One region of the Pseudomonas asplenii genome, then DNA from elsewhere that is predicted to be linked to it. Evidence: predicted binding sites of a transcription regulator. Region 1 holds the regulator's gene; each other region holds the start of a gene.

Region 1 (6,415 bases):
GTCACCGGATGAGCTTTCGGCAACCGGCTCGGCCACCGGCTCAGGGGCCGCGACCTCGGCCACCGGCTCCGCTTGCGCCCCGGCGGGTTCCGCCAAGCGCGCCAGAGCCGCCAGCAGTTCAGGGGTCGCGGGGGTGATCGGACCACGCTCGCGCACTTCGCTGAACATGCCATTGACGGCATCCAGTGCTTCCAGGACCACGTCCATCAGCTCCGAGTCGACGCGACGTTCACCCTTGCGCAGGATGTCGAACACGTTCTCGGCGATGTGGCAGCACTCCACCAGCTCGTTGAGCTGGAGGAAGCCGGCGCCCCCTTTTACAGTGTGAAAACCGCGAAAAATGGCATTGAGCAGATCTGCGTCGTCTGGTCGGCTTTCCAGCTCAACCAGTTGTTCGGACAGTTGCTCAAGAATTTCGCCGGCCTCAACCAGGAAATCCTGAAGGATCTCTTCATCGGCGCCGAAGCTCATGTGTATGGGTGCTCCTAGAATCCAAGGCTGGAAAGCAAATCGTCGACATCGTCCTGGCCGGACACAACGTCTTCACGTTTATCGGCATGAATCTGCGGACCTTCACCCTTTTCCATTTGTTTTTGTGGATCTTTTTGCGCGAGGATCTCTTCGCGGTCATGTTCGATACCGGCAAAGCGATCCACCTGGCTGGCCATCAACACCAGTTTGAGCAGGTTGCTTTCGACTTCGGTGACCATTTGCGTGACACGCTTGATCACCTGACCGGTCAGATCCTGATAATCCTGGGCCAGCAGAATGTCATTGAGGTCGCTCGAAACGGCCCGGGTTTCCTGCTCGCTACGCGTCAGGAAAACGTCGACCCGCCGAGCCAGTGCGCGAAATTCCTCGGCACCGACCTCACGTCGCATGAACCGCCCCCAATCGGCGCTGAGCGCCTTGGCTTCGTCGCTCAGGCCATTGACCCGAGGCGTCGCACTTTCCACCAGGTCCATGGTGCGATTGGCCGCCGCCTCGGTCAGCCTGACCACATAGGACAGGCGTTCGGTAGCATCGGTGATCTGCGAGACTTCCTCGGCTTGCGGCATCGTGGGATCAATCTGGAAATTGACGATCGCACTGTGCAACTCGCGGGTCAGCTTGCCGACTTCCAGATACAAGCCGCGGTCACGGGTCTGGTTCAGCTCATGGATCATTTGCACCGCGTCGCCGAAGCGGCCTTTTTCAAGGCTTTCAACAAGCTCGCGAGCATGTTTTTTCAGGGTCGATTCAAAATCGCCGAGAGAATATTCGTTGTGCTCCATAGCGCCCCCGTGGCGGACTTCATCAACCGATGCGTTCGAAGATTTTTTCGATCTTCTCTTTCAACGCCTGGGCCGTGAATGGTTTGACCACATAGCCGTTCACACCCGCCTGGGCAGCCTCGATGATCTGCTCGCGCTTGGCTTCGGCCGTGACCATCAGGACCGGCAGGTGCTTGAGCTTTTCGTCGGCACGGACATGGCGCAGCAGATCGATGCCGGTCATACCGGGCATGTTCCAGTCGGTGACCAGAAAATCGATGCTGCCACTATTGAGCACCGGGATAGCGGTAATGCCATCGTCGGCCTCGACAGTGTTGGTGAACCCGAGGTCACGCAACAGGTTTTTGATGATCCGCCGCATCGTTGAGAAGTCATCAACAATGAGGATTTTCATGTTCTTGTTCAATTCGACCTCCAAGCAGTCTTAAACGCGTCTCAGCACCTGGACGCGCTGTTAAATCAATTCGGCACAACACTCGACAAGGCTCTGTACCCTACTGCATGGAAACCCCCACCGGCCGAGTCGCCAATACACCGTCACACGCTGCATCGGTCTCATTCGCAGTGCCCCCCACACACTGCCTGTCAACGCGCTCGCCACTCCCCCAAACGCCCCCGCAAACGGGCTGCGCACTGGCTATGCAACTGGCTGACTCGCGATTCGCTGACCCCCAGCACCTCACCGATTTCCTTGAGGTTCAGTTCCTCGTCGTAGTACAGCGACAACACCAGCCGCTCACGCTCCGGCAAATTGGCAATCGCATCCGCCAGTGCGCTCTGGAAGCGTTCATCCTCCAGATCGCGCGACGGTTCAAGATGAGCACTCGCGCCATCCTCATGCAACCCTTCATGCTCGCCGTCCTGTAACAGGTCGTCGAAACTGAACAATCGGCTGCCCAAGGTATCGTTCAAAATCCCGTAATAATCATCGAGACTCAATTGGAGTTCGGCTGCAACTTCATGATCTTTAGCGTCACGACCGGTTTTCGCTTCAATTGAGCGAATTGCGTCACTGACCATGCGCGTATTGCGGTGAACCGAACGCGGTGCCCAGTCCCCCTTGCGCACCTCATCGAGCATCGCCCCACGGATACGGATACCGGCATAAGTCTCGAAACTCGCGCCCTTGCCTGAATCGTATTTGGTCGAAACCTCGAGCAGGCCGATCATCCCCGCCTGGATCAGATCCTCGACCTGGACGCTGGCCGGCAGCCGCGCCAGCAGGTGATAAGCGATCCGCTTGACCAGGGGCGCGTAGCGCTCGATCAATTCATATTGGCTGTCACGCGACGACTTGGAATACATGCGATAGCCACTTGCAGTCATAGTACCGGTCCCGCACTCGTTTGAAGCACCAAACGTTCGACAAAGAATTCCAGATGTCCGCGTGGGTTGGCGGGCAACGGCCAAGTGTCGACCTTCTGCGCGATAGCCTTGAACGCCAGGGCACATTTCGAACGAGGGAACGCTTCGTAGACCGCACGCTGCTTTTGCACAGCCTTGCGAACGCATTCGTCGTACGGAACGGCACCTACGTATTGTAGAGCGACATCCAGGAAACGATCCGTGACCTTGGTCAATTTGGCAAACAGGTTGCGACCTTCCTGCGGGCTCTGGGCCATGTTGGCCAGCACGCGGAAACGATTCATGCCGTAATCGCGGTTGAGCAACTTGATCAGCGCATAGGCATCGGTGATCGAGGTGGGTTCGTCGCAGACCACCAGCAGCACTTCCTGGGCCGCGCGAACGAAACTGACGACCGAATCACCAATACCCGCAGCGGTATCGATAACCAGCACATCCAGGTTGTCGCCGATATCGCTGAACGCCTGGATCAGCCCGGCATGCTGGGCCGGATTGAGGTTGACCATGCTCTGGGTCCCGGAGGCCGCAGGCACGATACGGATTCCGCCAGGGCCTTGCAGCATCACATCGCGCAGCTCGCAGCGGCCCTCGACCACATCGGCCAGGGTCCGTTTAGGGGTCAGTCCCAGCAGAACGTCGACATTCGCCAGCCCCAGATCGGCATCCAGCAACATGACACGCCGGCCAAGCTCAGCCAGCGCCAGCGACAAGTTCACTGACACGTTAGTCTTTCCGACGCCACCCTTGCCGCCGGTCACCGCAATCACCTGTACGGGATGCATGCTGCCCATGTTCTCTTCTTACCTTGTCTTGCTTAGACGGAAGGCCACATAACTGGCTGCGCGTTCCCCAAGGAACCTAATGCCTGGCAGACCATCGATGTAGATGCATTGCAACGTCTTCATGATTACCTCACCCCACTCGCTTGGACGGGCTGTGGTAGATGTCAGCGAACATATCGGCCATGGCCTCTTCGCTGGGTTCTTCCTGCATTTGCACACTGACCGCGCGGCTCACCAACTGGTGGCGACGGGGCAAATGCAGATCGTCCGGAATCCTCGGCCCATCGGTCAGATAGGCCACCGGCAGTTCATGGCTGATGGCCAGGCTCAGCACTTCGCCAAGGCTTGCCGTCTCGTCCAGCTTGGTCAGGATGCAACCGGCCAGGCCACAACGCTTGTAGCTGTGGTAGGCAGCGGTGAGCACCTGCTTCTGACTGGTCGTGGCCAGCACCAGGTAATTCTTCGCCTTGATCCCGCGACCGGCGAGGCTTTCCAACTGCATGCGCAAGGCCGGGTCGCTGGCCTGCAGGCCGGCGGTATCGATCAGCACCACACGCTTGCGCAGCAACGGATCCAGCGCCTGCGCCAGGGACTGGCCGGGGTCGACGTGGGTCACGGAGACATTGAGAATACGGCCCAGCGTCTTGAGTTGTTCCTGAGCGCCAATGCGGAAGCTGTCCATGCTGACCAGCGCGATGTTCTGTGCGCCATACTTGAGGACGTAGCGCGCCGCCAGTTTGGCCAGCGTGGTGGTCTTGCCCATTCCGGCAGGGCCGACCATGGCGATCACGCCGCCCTCCTCCAGAGGCTCGACCTCGGGGGTAACGATCATTCGGGCCAGGTGCGCCAACAGCATGCGCCAGGCTTGGCGAGGTTCCTTGATATCAGTGATCAGCGCCAGCAGATCCCGCGACAGCGGACCGGACAGACCGATACGTTGCAGGCGCCGCCAGAGATTGGCCTGCTCCGGCTGGCGACCTTGCAACTGGTTCCAGGCCAGCGAGCCGAGCTGTACTTCCAACAGTTCGCGCAGGCCGTTGAGTTCAGAACGCATCGAGTCGAAGACCCGCTGGTCCACCGCTGGAGCCGCCGCAGCGGGAGCTGGAGCGGGACGGCGTGGCTCATCGAACGTCGGCTCGATGAGCGGTTCGGCCGCAGTCAACGGCAGGCCGGCAAACAGTTGGCGGTTGGTGCTCGCATCGCTGTCACCTTCGCTGCGCAGACTCAGTTCGGCCTGGGCAGTGACAATACGCGACTGGGTCTTGCGCAGCTCATCCTCGAGCTCCATGTTGGGAACCCGTGGTGCCAGTGCCGAGAGCTTGTAGTCCAGCGCAGCCGTCAGCTCGACACCGCCCGCGATCCGGCGGTTGCCGATGATGGCTGCGTCCGAGCCCAATTCGTCACGAACCAGCTTCATGGCCTGACGCATATCGGCGGCGAAAAAACGCTTAACTTGCATAACCCACTACCTCAGCCATTGGGCCCTACTGTCGCAACGATGGTCACTTGCTTGTTGTCCGGAATTTCCTGGTAAGCCAGCACATGCAGGCTGGGTACCGCCAGACGCCCGAACCGCGAAAGCATCGCGCGAACCGGACCGGCCACCAGCAGGATCACCGGCTGCCCTTGCATCTCTTGACGCTGGGCAGCTTCAATCAGTGAACGCTGGAGCTTTTCAGCCATGCTCGGTTCCAGGAGAACACCCTCTTCCGAGCCTTGTCCGGCCTTCTGCAGACTATTGAGCAATATTTGTTCCAACCTGGGTTCCAACGTGATCACAGGCAGCTCAGAGTCAAGCCCTACAATGCTTTGGACGATTGCACGAGATAATCCGACGCGCACCGCGGCGACCAAAGCGGCAGTATCTTGACTCTTGGAGGCATTGTTGGCGATGGCTTCGGCAATGGTGCGGATATCGCGTACCGGCACGTGTTCGGCCAGCAGCGCCTGCAACACCTTGAGCAGATGCGACAGGGAAATGATCCCCGGCACCAGTTCCTCGGCCAACTTTGGCGATCCCTTGGCCAGCAACTGCATGAGTTGCTGGACTTCTTCGTGACCAATCAGCTCGCTGGAGTGCTTGTACAGGATCTGGTTGAGGTGGGTTGCCACCACGGTACTCGCATCGACCACGGTATAGCCCAGAGATTGCGCCTGCGAACGCTGGCTGATCTCGATCCAGACCGCCTCCAGACCAAAAGCCGGGTCCTTGGCGGTAATGCCGTTGAGAGTGCCGTAGACCTGCCCCGGGTTGATCGCCAGCTCGCGATCCGGGTAAATCTCGGCCTCGGCCAGGATTACCCCCATCAGTGTCAGGCGGTAGGCACTGGGTGCCAGGTCGAGGTTGTCACGAATATGCACGGTGGGCATCAGGAAACCGAGGTCCTGGGAAAGCTTCTTGCGCACCCCCTTGATCCGCGCCAGCAATTGCCCACCCTGGTTGCGATCGACCAGCGGAATCAGGCGATAACCCACTTCCAGGCCGATCATATCGATCGGGGTCACGTCGTCCCAGCCCAGTTCCTTGGTTTCCATGGCACGGGCCGGCGACGGCAGCAGTTCCTGCTGGCGTTGGACTTCGGCCAGGGCCTGAACCTTGGCGACATTCTGTTTCTTCCAGAGCAGATAGGCACCACCACCCGCTACCAGCGCCAGGCTGAGGAACGAAAAGTGCGGCATGCCCGGCACCAGTCCCATCACCGCCATCAGGCCAGCAGCCACGGCGAGGGCCTTGGGCGAAGCGAACATCTGCCGATTGATCTGCTTGCCCATGTCTTCCGAGCCGGAAGCACGGGTCACCATGATGGCAGCCGCTGTGGATAACAACAGTGATGGCAATTGCGCCACTAAACCGTCACCGATAGTCAGCAGGGCGTAGACCCTGCCTGCGTCGGCGAAGGTCATGTTGTGCTGGAAGATACCGACGGCCATACCGCCGATCAGGTTGATGAACAGGATCAGCAGACCGGCGATGGCGTCACCGCGAACGAATTT
Region 2 (6,415 bases), 440 kb from region 1:
ACGAAGTATGCAGAGTGATGTGCAGTTTTTGCATGCGCGGATCGCTGCGAATCTCAGCAGTAAGGGTATAGCCGTCCATCTCGGGCATTTCAATGTCGGAGATCATCATCAGGAATTCCTCCTCCGGCTTCTTGCCCTCCTCGACCAGCTTGCGCAGGTAGTCCAGCGCCTGCCGACCGTCGTTCAACGCCACCACCTCGACGCCGACCGTCTGCAGGCAACGCGTGACCTGCTTGCGCGCCACCGACGAATCGTCGACGGTGAGTACCCGCAACGACACGGCCTTGGATTGCGTCTCGACATCCACCACACCATGGGAAACCGACTCGGACATGGGCGAAACCTCAGCGAGGATTTTCTCCACGTCGATGATTTCCACCAACTGGTTGTCGAGCCGAGTCACCGCCGTCAGGTAGTGATCGCGCCCGGTCCCCTTGGGTGGCGGATGGATCTCTTCCCAATTCATGTTGACGATGCGCTCCACCGATTTCACCAGGAACCCCTGGGTCTTGGTGTTGTACTCCGTAATGATCACGAACGGATTGCTCTGATCCTTGAGTGCACCGGCTCCCGTGGCCATCGCCAGGTCGAGGATCGGAATCGTTGCCCCACGAATGTTCGCTACACCGCACACCACCGGATTGGACTTGGGCATCAAGGTCAGCTTGGGGCATTGCAGCACCTCGCGCACCTTGAATACGTTGATCCCATAGAGCTGCGGTCCGTCGAGACGGAACAACAACAGCTCAAGGCGATTCTGCCCCACCAGTTGTGTACGCTGGTTCACCGAATCCATCACACCAGCCATGACTGCCCTCTCTGATCAAAGACTCACGATCCGACGCCTCTTGTGGCGCAAACGGCACGGGCCTTGCTTTTTATATCGTTATGAAAGCACAAACGACATTTTTACGACGCCTGACATCACAGTACCGCAGTTTTCTCGCGGTGGTGTCGGTTTTATGCTGTCTGAGCCCCGGCAACCCTGCCCTTGCGGAATCGGCTACCCTGCCTGACCAGCTTATCGGCGTGACCCAAGGCTTTCTTGAATTCACGGTAGAAGACTATCTGGCTACCAGTCAAACCGAAGGTCGCTATGAGATCCAGGTCAACCAGCTGGACCCGCGTCTGCGCATGGCCGCTTGCGACAAGGAATTGACAGCCAGCCTGGAGAGCCCGGCGACGCCAATCGGCCGGGTTACGGTGAAAATCCGCTGCGAAGGCAGCTCGCCGTGGACCGTATTCGTGCCGGCCCAGGTCAAGCTGTTCCGCGATGTAGTGGTGACCACCCGTCCGCTCAAGCGTGCCGGAATCATCGAACCGGGCGACGTGGTACTGCGCGAGCGGGATATCAGTCTCATCAACCAGGGTTTCCTGACTTCGCCGGATCAGGCGATTGGACAAAAACTTGTCCGACCAATGGTCATCGACCAAGTCATCACTCTGGTTCACCTGGAACAGGCGGAAGTGGTGCGCAAGGGCGATCAGGTGGTCATCAGTGCGACAAGCGGCGGCCTGGTGGTGAAGATGCCCGGGGAAGCCCTGTCCGACGGTGGCCTGAACGAGCAGATCCGCATCAAGAACCTCAATTCGCAGCGCGTCATCAAGGCCAGGGTCACCGCACCTGGGCAGGTAGAGGTCGCCTTATAGGTAAAAAACCGTCTTGTAGATAACTGGCGCCAGGCCGCCACTTTTTCTAAACTGTGGCCCTGAGTGGGCTACAGCCGAGATGCGAACTCATTTCAAGATGAGGCTAAAGTTTTTCCGGGTATGGCCGAAAACAAGTCAAGCGTCCAAATACCCAGAGGTTTTCTTATCATGGTCATCGATTTCAGTCGTTTGAATAACGCCCCATCACTGACAGGCAGCACGCGCACCAGCGCCAACAAGGAAGCCGACGGCGCCGGCAAGTCCGCCGCAGTCAATAGCCAGACCGAATCGGTCAGCCAGAGCGGGGAATCGGTACACCTCAGTAATGAGGCTCAACAGTTGCAAAAGATCACTGACAAGCTGCAGCAGCAGCCGGTAGTCAACAACGACCGCGTGGCCGAGTTGAAACAGGCAATTGCCGATGGCAGCTACAAGGTCGATAGCAACCGAGTCGCCAGTAAACTGCTCAACTTCGAAGCCCAGCGCTAGGCTAAAGCCAGCGCGAGGCTTTTGGACGCTTAAAACCCAAGGCCAGCCATGCACGACACCACTTTACTGCAACTGATCACTGAAGACTTTGCTCCAGCTCAGGATCTGCTTGAGCTACTGCGTGCAGAATCGTTGGCGCTCCATGGTCGCAACATGGTCGAGCTGGAAGATATTCTGGCGCGCAAGCAGGCGTTGATCATTCTGCTGGAACAGCATGGCCGCAAACGTAGCCAGATTCTTGCCAGCCTCAACCTGCCCACCGATCACAACGGCCTCGAACAACTGGCCGCACAATCGAGCCTGGGCGCCGAGTTGCTGAGCCAGAGCGAAGTACTTACCCGGTTGCTGGCAGATTGCCAGGCCGCCAACGAACTCAATGGGCGCAACATCCAGGTTCAGCAAGCAACTACCGCAAATCAGTTGAAGATCCTGACCGGCGGCGAGCCACCCGCACTTTATGATGCCCGTGGCTCGACGGCGAGGCTTGCGAAGCCACGCCCGCTGAGTCAGGCTTGACCCCGAACTGTTGCGCGCTCTATCCAAGGCGCGCAACATGCTGGCAAAATGCTGGCTTTGCGTGTAGTCGTATTTTGTCTGGAGATTGATGAACCGTGTCCAATGCCCCAAGCGCGGACGATGCTCCGCAGCCACCCAAGGTGCTAACCACGCCCCTGGAAATTGCCGCCAACCTGCGGATGCTGCAGGATAGCCATGACCCGTTGATCATCACGTTCCATGAACGCAGCCAACGCTTCCAGAGCTTTGTGATTGATGTCGACCGGGACGCTGGTACCTTGGCTCTGGACGAAATGATACCGCGTGACGGCGAACGCTTCCTCTCTGCCGGCGAAGCCTTCCGTGTCGAAGGCTTTCATGAAGGTGTGCGCATCACCTGGGAACAGCCCCAGCCGATGACCATCGACGAAACCAACGGCTGCTACCGTGGTTCGATTCCCGAAGAAGTGGTCTATCACCAGCGGCGCAATGCATTCCGCGCGGCCCTGAAGCTTACCGCACTGGTGAGCATCGAACTGGGCGGCGACAAGCTCAAGGCTCCGGTCAAAGGCAAGCTGCTGGACATCTCCGCCAGCGGCTGCAAGCTGCGCTTCGAGGGTGATATCTCCGATCGCCTGCAATTGGGCCAGGTCTACGAGCGTTTTATCGCCGCCCTGCCTTTCGGCCCCATGACTGCACCTGTGGAACTGCGCCATCTGCACTTCGAAGAGAGGATCAACACCACTTTCGCCGGGGTACGCTTCCACAACATGAGCGGGCTGGTGCAGCGCCAGGTCGAACGTTTCGTCTACCAGTTGCAACGTGAAGCACGGCGTTTCGACAAGGATGACGACTACTGAGTCTGACGCGTCCTTCCCCTCAGAAAATGGCCACCCTCATCAGGTGGCCATTTTTTTATCCGCGTGTCAGTTGCTCGACTTGTACGCAGGCTCAGAATCCGACTCGTCGACCTCGACGCTCGCCTCGGACGTATCCACCTCGGCCGCTGACGGCGGTACCGTGTTGTCACACATCTGGTCCAGCACAACCTGTTCGTCGACCCGTGGATCGAGTGCCGCGCCAAGGGGCGACATCGCCTCGGGCATGACCACGTGCTGCAGGGGCGCGTCCTCGACCTGGTGCAGGTTGGTCACTGCCTTAGGCCGGATACGCAATACCAGGATCAACGCGAAGAAACTGAAGAACGCGTAAAGCATATGGCTGCCGAACAGCTTCATCAGCACCCCCGCCGCCAACGGCCCCATGCTCGCGCCAATGCCATAGGTCATCAGCAGCATGGCGGTCAGTGAAACCCGACGTTCGCCCTCGATATGGTCATTGGAAAACGCCACCGCCAACGGATACAGGCAGAACTGCAACAGCGACACCACAAAGCCCGAGACGAACAGCACTTCCAGTGGTACTGCGGAGAAGATCGCCAGCGGCAGGGATGCCAGCATCAGCAGCAAGGCAACACTACGGATCAGCACGGCCCGGTCGTAACGATCGGACAGCCAGCCCAACGGCCACTGCACCAGGAAGCCAGCAAAGATGCAGCAACCCATGAACAGACCGACCTGCTCGGTGGAAAGCCCCTGCTGGGACGCATAGAGCGGCGCCAGGCCATAGAACGAGCCGACGATGAGCCCTGCCCCCAGCACCGTGGTCAGCGACTGTGGCACGCGCGTCATGAAAAAACGCGGTTCCAGCGGGGCCGGATGCAAGGGCGCCGGGTGAATCCGTCGAGTCATGGCCACCGGCACCAGGCACAGTGCGAAACACAGCGCGACCAGCATCAGCAACTCAAGGCCCAGGGCCGGATGCATGACCAGAATCAGTTGCCCCAGAACCAGCCCGAGATACGATGCGATCATGTAGCCACTAAAGACCAGGCCCCGCTGCTTGGCCTCGGCCTGCTCGTTGAGCCAGCTCTCGATGACCATGTACTGGCACATCATCCCCAGGCCGACAATCATCCGCAGCAACAGCCAGCCAGGCAGCCAGTTGATCAAGCCATGGCCGAGCACTGCAGCGCCAACGATCCCGGCGCAAGTGGCGTAGGCACGAATGTGTCCGACCCGTGCGATCAACCGGTGACCGATCTTGCCGCCCAGCACCAGGCCGAAGTAGTTGGCAGCCATCAGAGCCCCCACCCACAGGCCGTCGACATGGTCGGCCGCCAGACGCAAGGCAAGGTAGGTACTCAAAAGACCCGAGCCGATCAACATCATCAGTGAAGCGAAATACAGCGCTCGAAAGGATTTCCAGATTTTGCGCATTGACGTTCCTGCAGCTCTTTGGGTGAGGTCTCGGGCTACCGCGAAGATAGCCCGAATGCGGACGTTACGTCTAAGCCTGGGCGGCCAGAACCCGGCGCTCCCAGGGGCTGATTTCATCGAGGAAGCTGGTCAGTTCCAGGGTCTTCGAAGCGATGTAGCCTTCGATGAACTCGCGGCCAAACAGTTCCTGCGCCACCCGGCTGCGCTTCAGCCGCTCCAGGGCCGCATGCAATGTGCAAGGCAGCGACAAAGCATCCGGCACCTCGAATTCGCCCTGGATGGCAGGCGTCGGCTCAAGCCCTTGTTCGATACCGTAGAGCCCTGCCGCCAGGCTGGCGGCAATCGCCAGATAAGGGTTGGCGTCCGCTCCCGGCAGGCGGTTTTCCACCCGTCGCGCGACTGGCGAACTGGCCGGAATACGCAGGCCAGCCGCACGGTTGTCATGGGACCAACAGGCATTGTTCGGCGACGCATACGGATGACACAGGCGCTGATAGGAGTTGACGTTCGGTGCGAACAGCGCGGTGAAATCCGCCATGCACGCCTGCTGCCCGCCGATGAAATGATGAAACATTGCGGTCGGCTCACCCGCGGCATCACTGAAGACATTTTTTCCACTGCCGATCTCCACCACGCTCTGGTGAATATGCATCGAACTGCCGGGGGTCTTCGCCAGCGGCTTGGCCATGCAGACCACGCTCAAACCATGCTTGAGCGCCACTTCCTTGAGCAGATGCTTGAAGAGAAACGTCTGGTCGGCCAGCAGCAGCGGATCACCGTGCAGCAGGTTGATCTCGAACTGGCTGACGCCCATCTCGTGCATGAAGGTATCGCGCGGCAAGCCGAGCGCCGCCATGCTCGCGTAGACCTCGCTGAAAAACGGGCGCAGGCCATTATTGGAACTGACGCTGAAGGCCGAATAGCCCTCCTCGCGACGTCCATCAAGGCCCACGGGGGGCTGGAAGGGCTGAGTCGGATCGACATTGGGCGCAAAGACGAAGAACTCAAGCTCAGTCGCCACCACCGGCGCCAGGCCACGCTCCGCATAGCGGCCGATAATCGCCTTGAGCTGTCCACGGGTGGAGAGGCTGGAGCTTTCCCCGGTCAGCTCATGCGCATCGCAGATCGCCAATGCACGGGGTTGCGTGCTCCACGGCAGACGATGGATCTGCTGCGGGTCGGCATTGAGGGCAAGGTCGCCATCATCACTGCCATAGAAGCGCGCCGGCGGATACCCACCCATGATGCATTGCAGCAGCACTCCACGAGCCAACTGCAAGCGCCGTCCCTCGAGGAAACCTTCGGCGGTCATTACCTTGCCACGTGGTACGCCATTGAGGTCAGGTGTAACACATTCAATCTCATCAATGCCGGTCAATCGCTGCGCTAGCGAGTTCTGGCCATCGGTCGTCATGACTCAATCCTTGTTGTTGTAGAGGCCGCGAACGGCGGCCCGTACAAAATACGCACCAGCTGTTCGGGATTTCAAGCAGGGATGAGGA
Region 3 (6,415 bases), 1.5 Mb from region 1:
AACGGCCACCAGCGGAATAATAGAGGCGCGCCAGGTCTGCAGGAACAGGATCACCACCAGCACCACCAGTATCAGGGCTTCGAACAGGGTGTGAATCACTGCCTCGATGGAGCCACGGACGAAGATGGTCGGGTCATAGACGATGCTGTAGTCCATGCCCTGGGGGAAATCCTTCTTCAGTTCATCCATTTTTGCCCGGACTTCGTTGGAAATCTCGATGGCATTGGAGCCTGGACGCTGGAAAATCGGGATCGCCACTGCCGGCTGGTTGTTCAGCAGCGAGCGCAGGGCGTACTGGCTGGAGCCGAGTTCGACCCGGGCGATGTCCTTCAGGCGGGTGATTTCCCCGTCGTCGCCAGCACGAATCACGATGTTCTCGAACTCTTCCTCGGTAACCAGACGGCCCTGGGCGTTGATCGACATCTGGAAACTGGTGGCGTTCGGCGCGGGCGGTGCACCCAACTGGCCGGCGGCAACCTGACGGTTCTGTTCGCGGATGGCATTGACCACGTCGGTGGCGGTCAGATTGCGCGAGGCAGTCTTGTTCGGATCGAGCCAGACCCGCAGGGAGTAGTCGCCCATGCCGAACAGTTGCACGTCGCCGACACCGCCCAGGCGCGCCAGCTCATCCTTGATGTTGAGCAAGGCATAGTTGGACAGGTAGAGCATGTCGTAACGCTGGTCCGGCGAGGTCAAGTGCACGACCATGGTCAGGTCGGGCGAGGCCTTGTCGACGGTGATACCGATTCGGGTCACTTCGGCCGGCAGCTTGGGCTCGGTGCGGGTCACGCGGTTCTGAACCTGCACCTGCGCGTTGTCCAGGTCGGTGCCCAGGGCGAAGGTGATGGTCAGGGTCAGTTTGCCGTCGGCGGTCGACTGCGAGGACATGTACAGCATGTTCTCGACGCCGGTGATCGCCTGCTCCAATGGCGCGGCCACGGTTTCGCCGATCACCTTGGGGTTGGCGCCGGGGAAGTTGGCACGCACGACCACGGTCGGCGGGACCACTTCCGGGTATTCACTGATCGGCAACTGGAACAGCGAGATGGCGCCGGCGATCAGGATCAACAGCGACAGCACGGCCGCGAAGATCGGTCTTGATATGAAGAACTGGGAAAAATTCATCGTGTGTATCCCTTAACCGCGTGGAGTCGCTGCGGCCAGCTTGTTTGCCTGGGGCGCGGCGGCCTTGGCCGGGGCGACCTGCGACAGGTTGCTGGCTTCCAGGGCTTGTCGTTGTTGTGCCAGGGCGGCGAGGGTTTCCTTGCTGGCCATCGGGATCACTTCGGGATCCACTGGCGAGCCAGGACGCACGCGTTGCAGGCCCTTGACGATGATGGTGTCGTCCTTGTTCAGCCCGCTGCGCACGATGCGCAAGCCTTCGATCTTCGGACCCAGCTCGACGGTGCGATAGGCCGTGTTCTTGTCGGCATCCAGCACCAGCACGAACTTCTTGCCCAGATCGGTGCCGACCGCTTCGTCGTTGATCAGTACGGCATCGTAGGTGCCGCTGCCGACCAGTTTCAGGCGTGCATAGAGGCCGGGGGTGAAGCTGCCGTCGCTGTTATCGAACACCGCACGGCCACGAATGGTGCCGGTGCGTGGGTTGACCTGGTTGTCGACGAAGTTCATCTGGCCCAGATGCGGATTGCCGGTCTCGTTGGACAGGCCCAGGTACACCGGAGTGGTCTGGCCACGTTTGCCCTGGCGAGCCAGTTGGGTGTACTTGAGGTAGACCCGCTCGTCGGCGTCGAAGTAGGCGTAGACCTTATCGGTGGAGACCACGCTGGTCAGCGGCGTGACATCGGCGCTGACGATGTTGCCGGCGGTGATCTCGGCGCGACTGACGCGGCCGCTGATCGGGGCGGTGACGCGGGTGAAGCTCAGATTCAGCCTGGCCAGATCCAATTGGGCCTGGGTCGCGTCGACCGCGGCCTTGGCTTCCTGGGCGGTGCTGGTACGGGTGTCGGCCAGTTCGGTGGAAATCGCGTTGCTGGTCAGCAGGCGCTTGCCACGTTCGGCTTCGTTGGCGGTGCGGTTGGCTGTGGCGCGGGCTTGCTGCAGTTGGGCTTCGAGGCGGTGGACTTCAGCCTGGTAGGGCCGTGGGTCGATCTGGAACAGCAGGTCGCCTTTCTTGACCAGTGCACCTTCAGTGAAGGTTACCTGATCGATCTGGCCGGAAACGCGCGGGCGGATCTCCACGGTTTCCGGGGCTTCGAGCCGTCCGGTGAACTCGTCCCACTCATTGACGGGTTGTTCGAGGACCTTGGCCACGCTGACCTTGGCCGCCGGCATCGCACCACCTGCCGCCACCGGTGCCTTATCGCAGGCGCTCATCACCACGACCGCCAGTGCCGCGAGGGGAAAGCGCAAAAGTTTAAGTGACTGTTCCATGGGGAGTCCGCCAATCTATTGAGATGGGCGGATGATGCTGTGGCCGCTGATCGCACACGAATCGAATGAAGCGAAGGTCACTATCATTCGGAATGATGGAAGCCCAAGAGGGCTTCCCATCATGCACTTTCGTTAGTAACCTATCAATCTCCTTGAGCGCAAATCTATGTTGCTCGTCATGTAATAAGGTTGCACTTGTCAGCCCTTTTCACAGGTATTTGGGTAATTCATTGAACGGCATGAATGCAAATTGCAATGCTGAAACTATTCAAATAAGAACTAACTGCTAATACGTACATGGCATTTCGCCATATAAAGTAAGATAGGCTTAATGCGCAGGGGAGCAAGCATTCAGCTTTCGGCGCCAGGGCTTGAAGAGCCTTCGTCCTGGCACCGAACGGCTTGCAACTTTTTTTCACGAGACCTTAAGTCGCCCCATAAATTGCCGATACACTTAGTATAGTGTTCGTCCTTTGTGAGGTGCGTCATGTTCAATCAAAAACTTAGAAATGAACTGGCGGCCAGGACGGCCGAAGTGGAAAGCTACAAGGGATTGATTGCCGCACTGGATCGCTCTATGGCGGTGGTGGAGTTCAGCCTTGATGGCAAGGTCATCCGCGCCAATGAGAACTTCTTGAAAGCGATGGGCTACCGGGCCGATCAGTTACCCGGCAAGTCTCATCGGGACTTCTGTGAGCCCGATCTGGTCCGCAGTCGTGAATACAGTGAGTTCTGGAACCAGTTACGTACCGGTAACTTCGTGTCTGGTACTTTCAAGCGCCTCAATGCCCAGGGGCAGGCTATCTGGCTGGAAGCCAGCTACAACCCGGTAATGGACCAGCAGGGACAAGTCTCCCGGATCGTCAAATATGCGCTGGATGTCACCGCACAGGTAGTCAGGGAGGCGGAAACGAACAGCAAGCTGACGGCGCTTGATCGGGCAATGGCGGTGATCGAGTTCGACCTGAACGGCAATATCCTCTGGGCCAATGATAACTTCCTCTCCACCATGGGCTATGCCAAGGCGGATCTGAAGGGCAAGCAGCATCGCATGTTTTGTGAGCCCAGCCTGGTCAACAGCAGCGAGTACAGCGACTTCTGGCGCCGACTCAACGCCGGTGAGTTCTTCAGCGGCCAATTCAAACGCATCGGTAAAAACGGCAGGACCGTCTGGCTGGAAGCAACCTATAACCCGGTTTTCGATGCCGCAGGCAAATTGAGCAAGATCGTCAAATTCGCCAGCGACATCACCGAGCGGGTCGAGAAGTTCGAAGCAGACTCGCTGGGCGCAGCGCGGGCCTACCATATTTCCGCCGAGACGGAGCGTGTCGCCGAGCAGGGCGAACAGGTCATCCAGCAGACGGCCAAGGAAATGCGCCTGATTGCCGACAACATCGGTAACTCGTCACGTCTGGTGGGACAACTGGGTGGCCGTTCCGAGGAAATTTCGGCGATTGTCAACACGATCCGGGGGATCGCCGAACAGACCAACCTGCTGGCCCTCAACGCGGCCATCGAAGCGGCCCGTGCGGGCGACCAGGGCCGCGGCTTTGCCGTCGTTGCGGACGAAGTACGACAGTTGGCCGGACGCACCAGCCGTTCGACCACCGAGATTGCCGAGGTGATCGGCAAGATCCTCGCGGAAACCCGCGACGCGGTGGCCAGCATGCATGTCACCCAGGAAGGCGCGCAACGCGGCGTCACCCTGGCGGATCAGGCCGGATCGGTCATTCTGCAGATCCGCAGCGGCACCAGCGATGCGGTGGAGGCGGTGAGCATGTTCGCGTCCAAGATGGAGGAGTCCGACATCATTCCGAAAACGGCAGTGGGCTGGGTCGGGTAGGATCTGACTCGCCATTGCCTGCGGCGCCTATCTGCAGGTGCATCCGTCTCCCACATGGCGCGCTCATTGTGGGAGGCAGCTGTGGCTGCCGGATGCCCCGCCACATTGAGCGGTGGGGCGCTGACCGAGACCGATATGACTGCGGATAAACCCCGCACCACAAGCTCCTGGAAGAGCGGACCAATATAGCGACTGGCAATAAACCAGACGAAAGGCATGGGGGAATCTATAAAGTTGCCGCAAACCGGGCAGATAAGTCCTATGTTGTTTGTATTGGCAAGAACGTTCAAGGATCGAATTCATGATATCGCGTCAATCCAGTCCTAGCCCCAGTTCCATTTCCGGTCATCCGCGTTTTCGTTGGTTCGCTTTGATCCCTGTTGTGCCTGCTGTTACCTGGATACTCGTGCAATCGACCTCTGCGGCCAACCTGCTGGCTTGTGCGGTCCTGGTGCTGCTAGGTCTCGTGGCTTGCGCCTGGAGCGCGCGCTCACAACGTGATGCGGTGCTTCGCGCGAGTGCACGGGGCCTGAGCGAGCAAAGTGGCGCAGATGCCGCGCAGAACGGTGCGGCTTCACGGGCGACGCTCGATGAGGTGTTGCTGGGGGCCATGCCGATATGGGCCAAGCAGGTAGAAAACTCGCGCCAACAGACCGAAGAGGCAATTGTCAGCCTGGTCAATCGTTTCAGCGGGATCGCCACGCGCTTGCAGGAGACGGTACAAGCCTCGCAGCAGGCTGCCGGCGAACTGGATGGCCAGGCCGCTGATGGCGCGCTCAAGGTGCTGGCGCGCAGCGACAGCGAGCTGAGCCAGGTGATCGACTCTCTCAAGGCCACTCAAACCAGCCGTGACCAGATACTCGGCCAGGTGCGCGGGCTTACGGCCTATACCGGCGAATTGCGGACCATGGCCGCCGACGTTGCGGCCATTGCCGCGCAAACCAACCTGTTGGCCCTCAATGCCGCCATCGAAGCAGCCCGTGCCGGCGAGGCCGGTCGTGGCTTTGCCGTGGTGGCCGATGCAGTACGCACCTTGTCGAGCAAGTCCAGCGAGACCGGCCAGCAGATGTCGGCCAAGGTCGACATCATCAACAACGCCATTACCCAACTGGTGCAGGCCGCGTCCAGCAGCGCCGACCAGGACAGCCATTCCGTCGGCGCGTCCGAGCAGAGCATTCAGCTTGTACTTGCACGTTTCCAGGACATCACCGGTCGCCTGGCCGACTCCGCCGATCTGCTCAAGCAGGAAAGCCACGGGATTCGCGACGAGCTGACCGACGTGCTGGTCAACCTGCAATTCCAGGATCGGGTCAGCCAGATTCTCAGCCACGTGCGCGACAACATCACCGCGTTGCACGATCACCTGTTGCAGGCCCGCCAGTCGCCGGGCCAGGCCGAAACCATGGACGCCCGGCAATGGCTGGCGCGCATGGAATCCACCTACGCCACCGACGAACAGCGGCGTACACACCATGGCACAGCCGCCGCCCAACAGAGTTCAGCAGAAATCACTTTCTTTTAGGAGCCCATCATGGCGAAGAACGTATTAGTGGTCGACGACTCCAGCAGTGTGCGGCAAGTGGTCGGGATTGCCTTGAAAAGCGCCGGTTACGACGTGATCGAGGCGAGCGATGGCAAAGACGCGCTGAGCAAACTCACCGGGCAGAAAGTACACCTGATCATCAGCGACGTGAACATGCCGAACATGGACGGCATCACCTTCGTCAAGGAGGTGAAGAAACTGGCCAACTACAAGTTCACGCCTATCATCATGCTGACCACCGAGTCGCAGGAATCGAAAAAGGCCGAAGGTCAGGCTGCAGGAGCCAAGGCATGGGTGGTCAAGCCCTTCCAGCCGGCACAGATGCTGGCGGCAGTTTCCAAACTGATCCTGCCCTGAAACCCGGCCCCAGGAGGCAACCATGTCCGTTACCAGCGAAATCGTCGCCGATACGGTTCGCGTAGGCATTGACGGTGAACTCACCATCTACACCGTCGCCGAACTGGCGGCCGCGCTGCTGCCACAGATGGGGGCGGCGGCGTGCCTAGAACTGGACCTGTCGCAGGTCACCGAAATGGATGGCGCCGGGCTGCAGTTGCTTGCAGTCATCGAGCGTGAAGCCGGCCTCGCCGGTATGGCCTTGAGCCTGACCGACAAGAGCCCGACGGTCACGCAAA

The links. Region 1 encodes FliA, which starts transcription of late flagellar genes. Its sites were predicted from a motif close to CTAAAGTTTNNNNNNNNNNNGCCGNTAA; they were not measured.
Region 2: flgM (flagellar biosynthesis anti-sigma factor FlgM) is a predicted target of FliA. The motif match lies at 1,754-1,781, and genes of this name have one in related genera.
Region 3: BLU37_RS21870 (methyl-accepting chemotaxis protein) is a predicted target of FliA. The motif match lies at 4,466-4,493, and genes of this name have one in related genera.

The regions. Positions count from the first base shown of each region.
Region 1 is NZ_LT629777.1:3,478,224-3,484,638, reverse strand. Features, by position in the region: gene BLU37_RS16035 (chemotaxis protein CheA) at 1-471, opposite strand, end outside; gene BLU37_RS16030 (protein phosphatase CheZ) at 486-1,274, opposite strand; gene BLU37_RS16025 (chemotaxis response regulator CheY) at 1,297-1,668, opposite strand; gene fliA (RNA polymerase sigma factor FliA) at 1,860-2,600, opposite strand; gene fleN (flagellar synthesis regulator FleN) at 2,597-3,430, opposite strand; gene flhF (flagellar biosynthesis protein FlhF) at 3,552-4,880, opposite strand; gene flhA (flagellar biosynthesis protein FlhA) at 4,892-6,415, opposite strand, start outside.
Region 2 is NZ_LT629777.1:3,033,608-3,040,022, reverse strand. Features, by position in the region: gene BLU37_RS13930 (chemotaxis protein CheV) at 1-808, opposite strand, end outside; gene flgA (flagellar basal body P-ring formation chaperone FlgA) at 889-1,650, shown strand; gene flgM (flagellar biosynthesis anti-sigma factor FlgM) at 1,819-2,139, shown strand; gene BLU37_RS13915 (flagella synthesis protein FlgN) at 2,188-2,655, shown strand; gene BLU37_RS13910 (flagellar brake protein) at 2,751-3,494, shown strand; gene BLU37_RS13905 (MFS transporter) at 3,561-4,913, opposite strand; gene BLU37_RS13900 (glutamine synthetase family protein) at 4,984-6,225, opposite strand.
Region 3 is NZ_LT629777.1:4,942,368-4,948,782, reverse strand. Features, by position in the region: gene BLU37_RS21885 (efflux RND transporter permease subunit) at 1-1,125, opposite strand, end outside; gene mexE (multidrug efflux RND transporter periplasmic adaptor subunit MexE) at 1,138-2,394, opposite strand; partial or broken gene BLU37_RS30020 (PAS domain-containing protein) at 2,882-3,646, shown strand; gene BLU37_RS30015 (methyl-accepting chemotaxis protein) at 3,620-4,237, shown strand; gene BLU37_RS21870 (methyl-accepting chemotaxis protein) at 4,539-5,759, shown strand; gene BLU37_RS21865 (response regulator) at 5,769-6,137, shown strand; gene BLU37_RS21860 (STAS domain-containing protein) at 6,160-6,415, shown strand, end outside.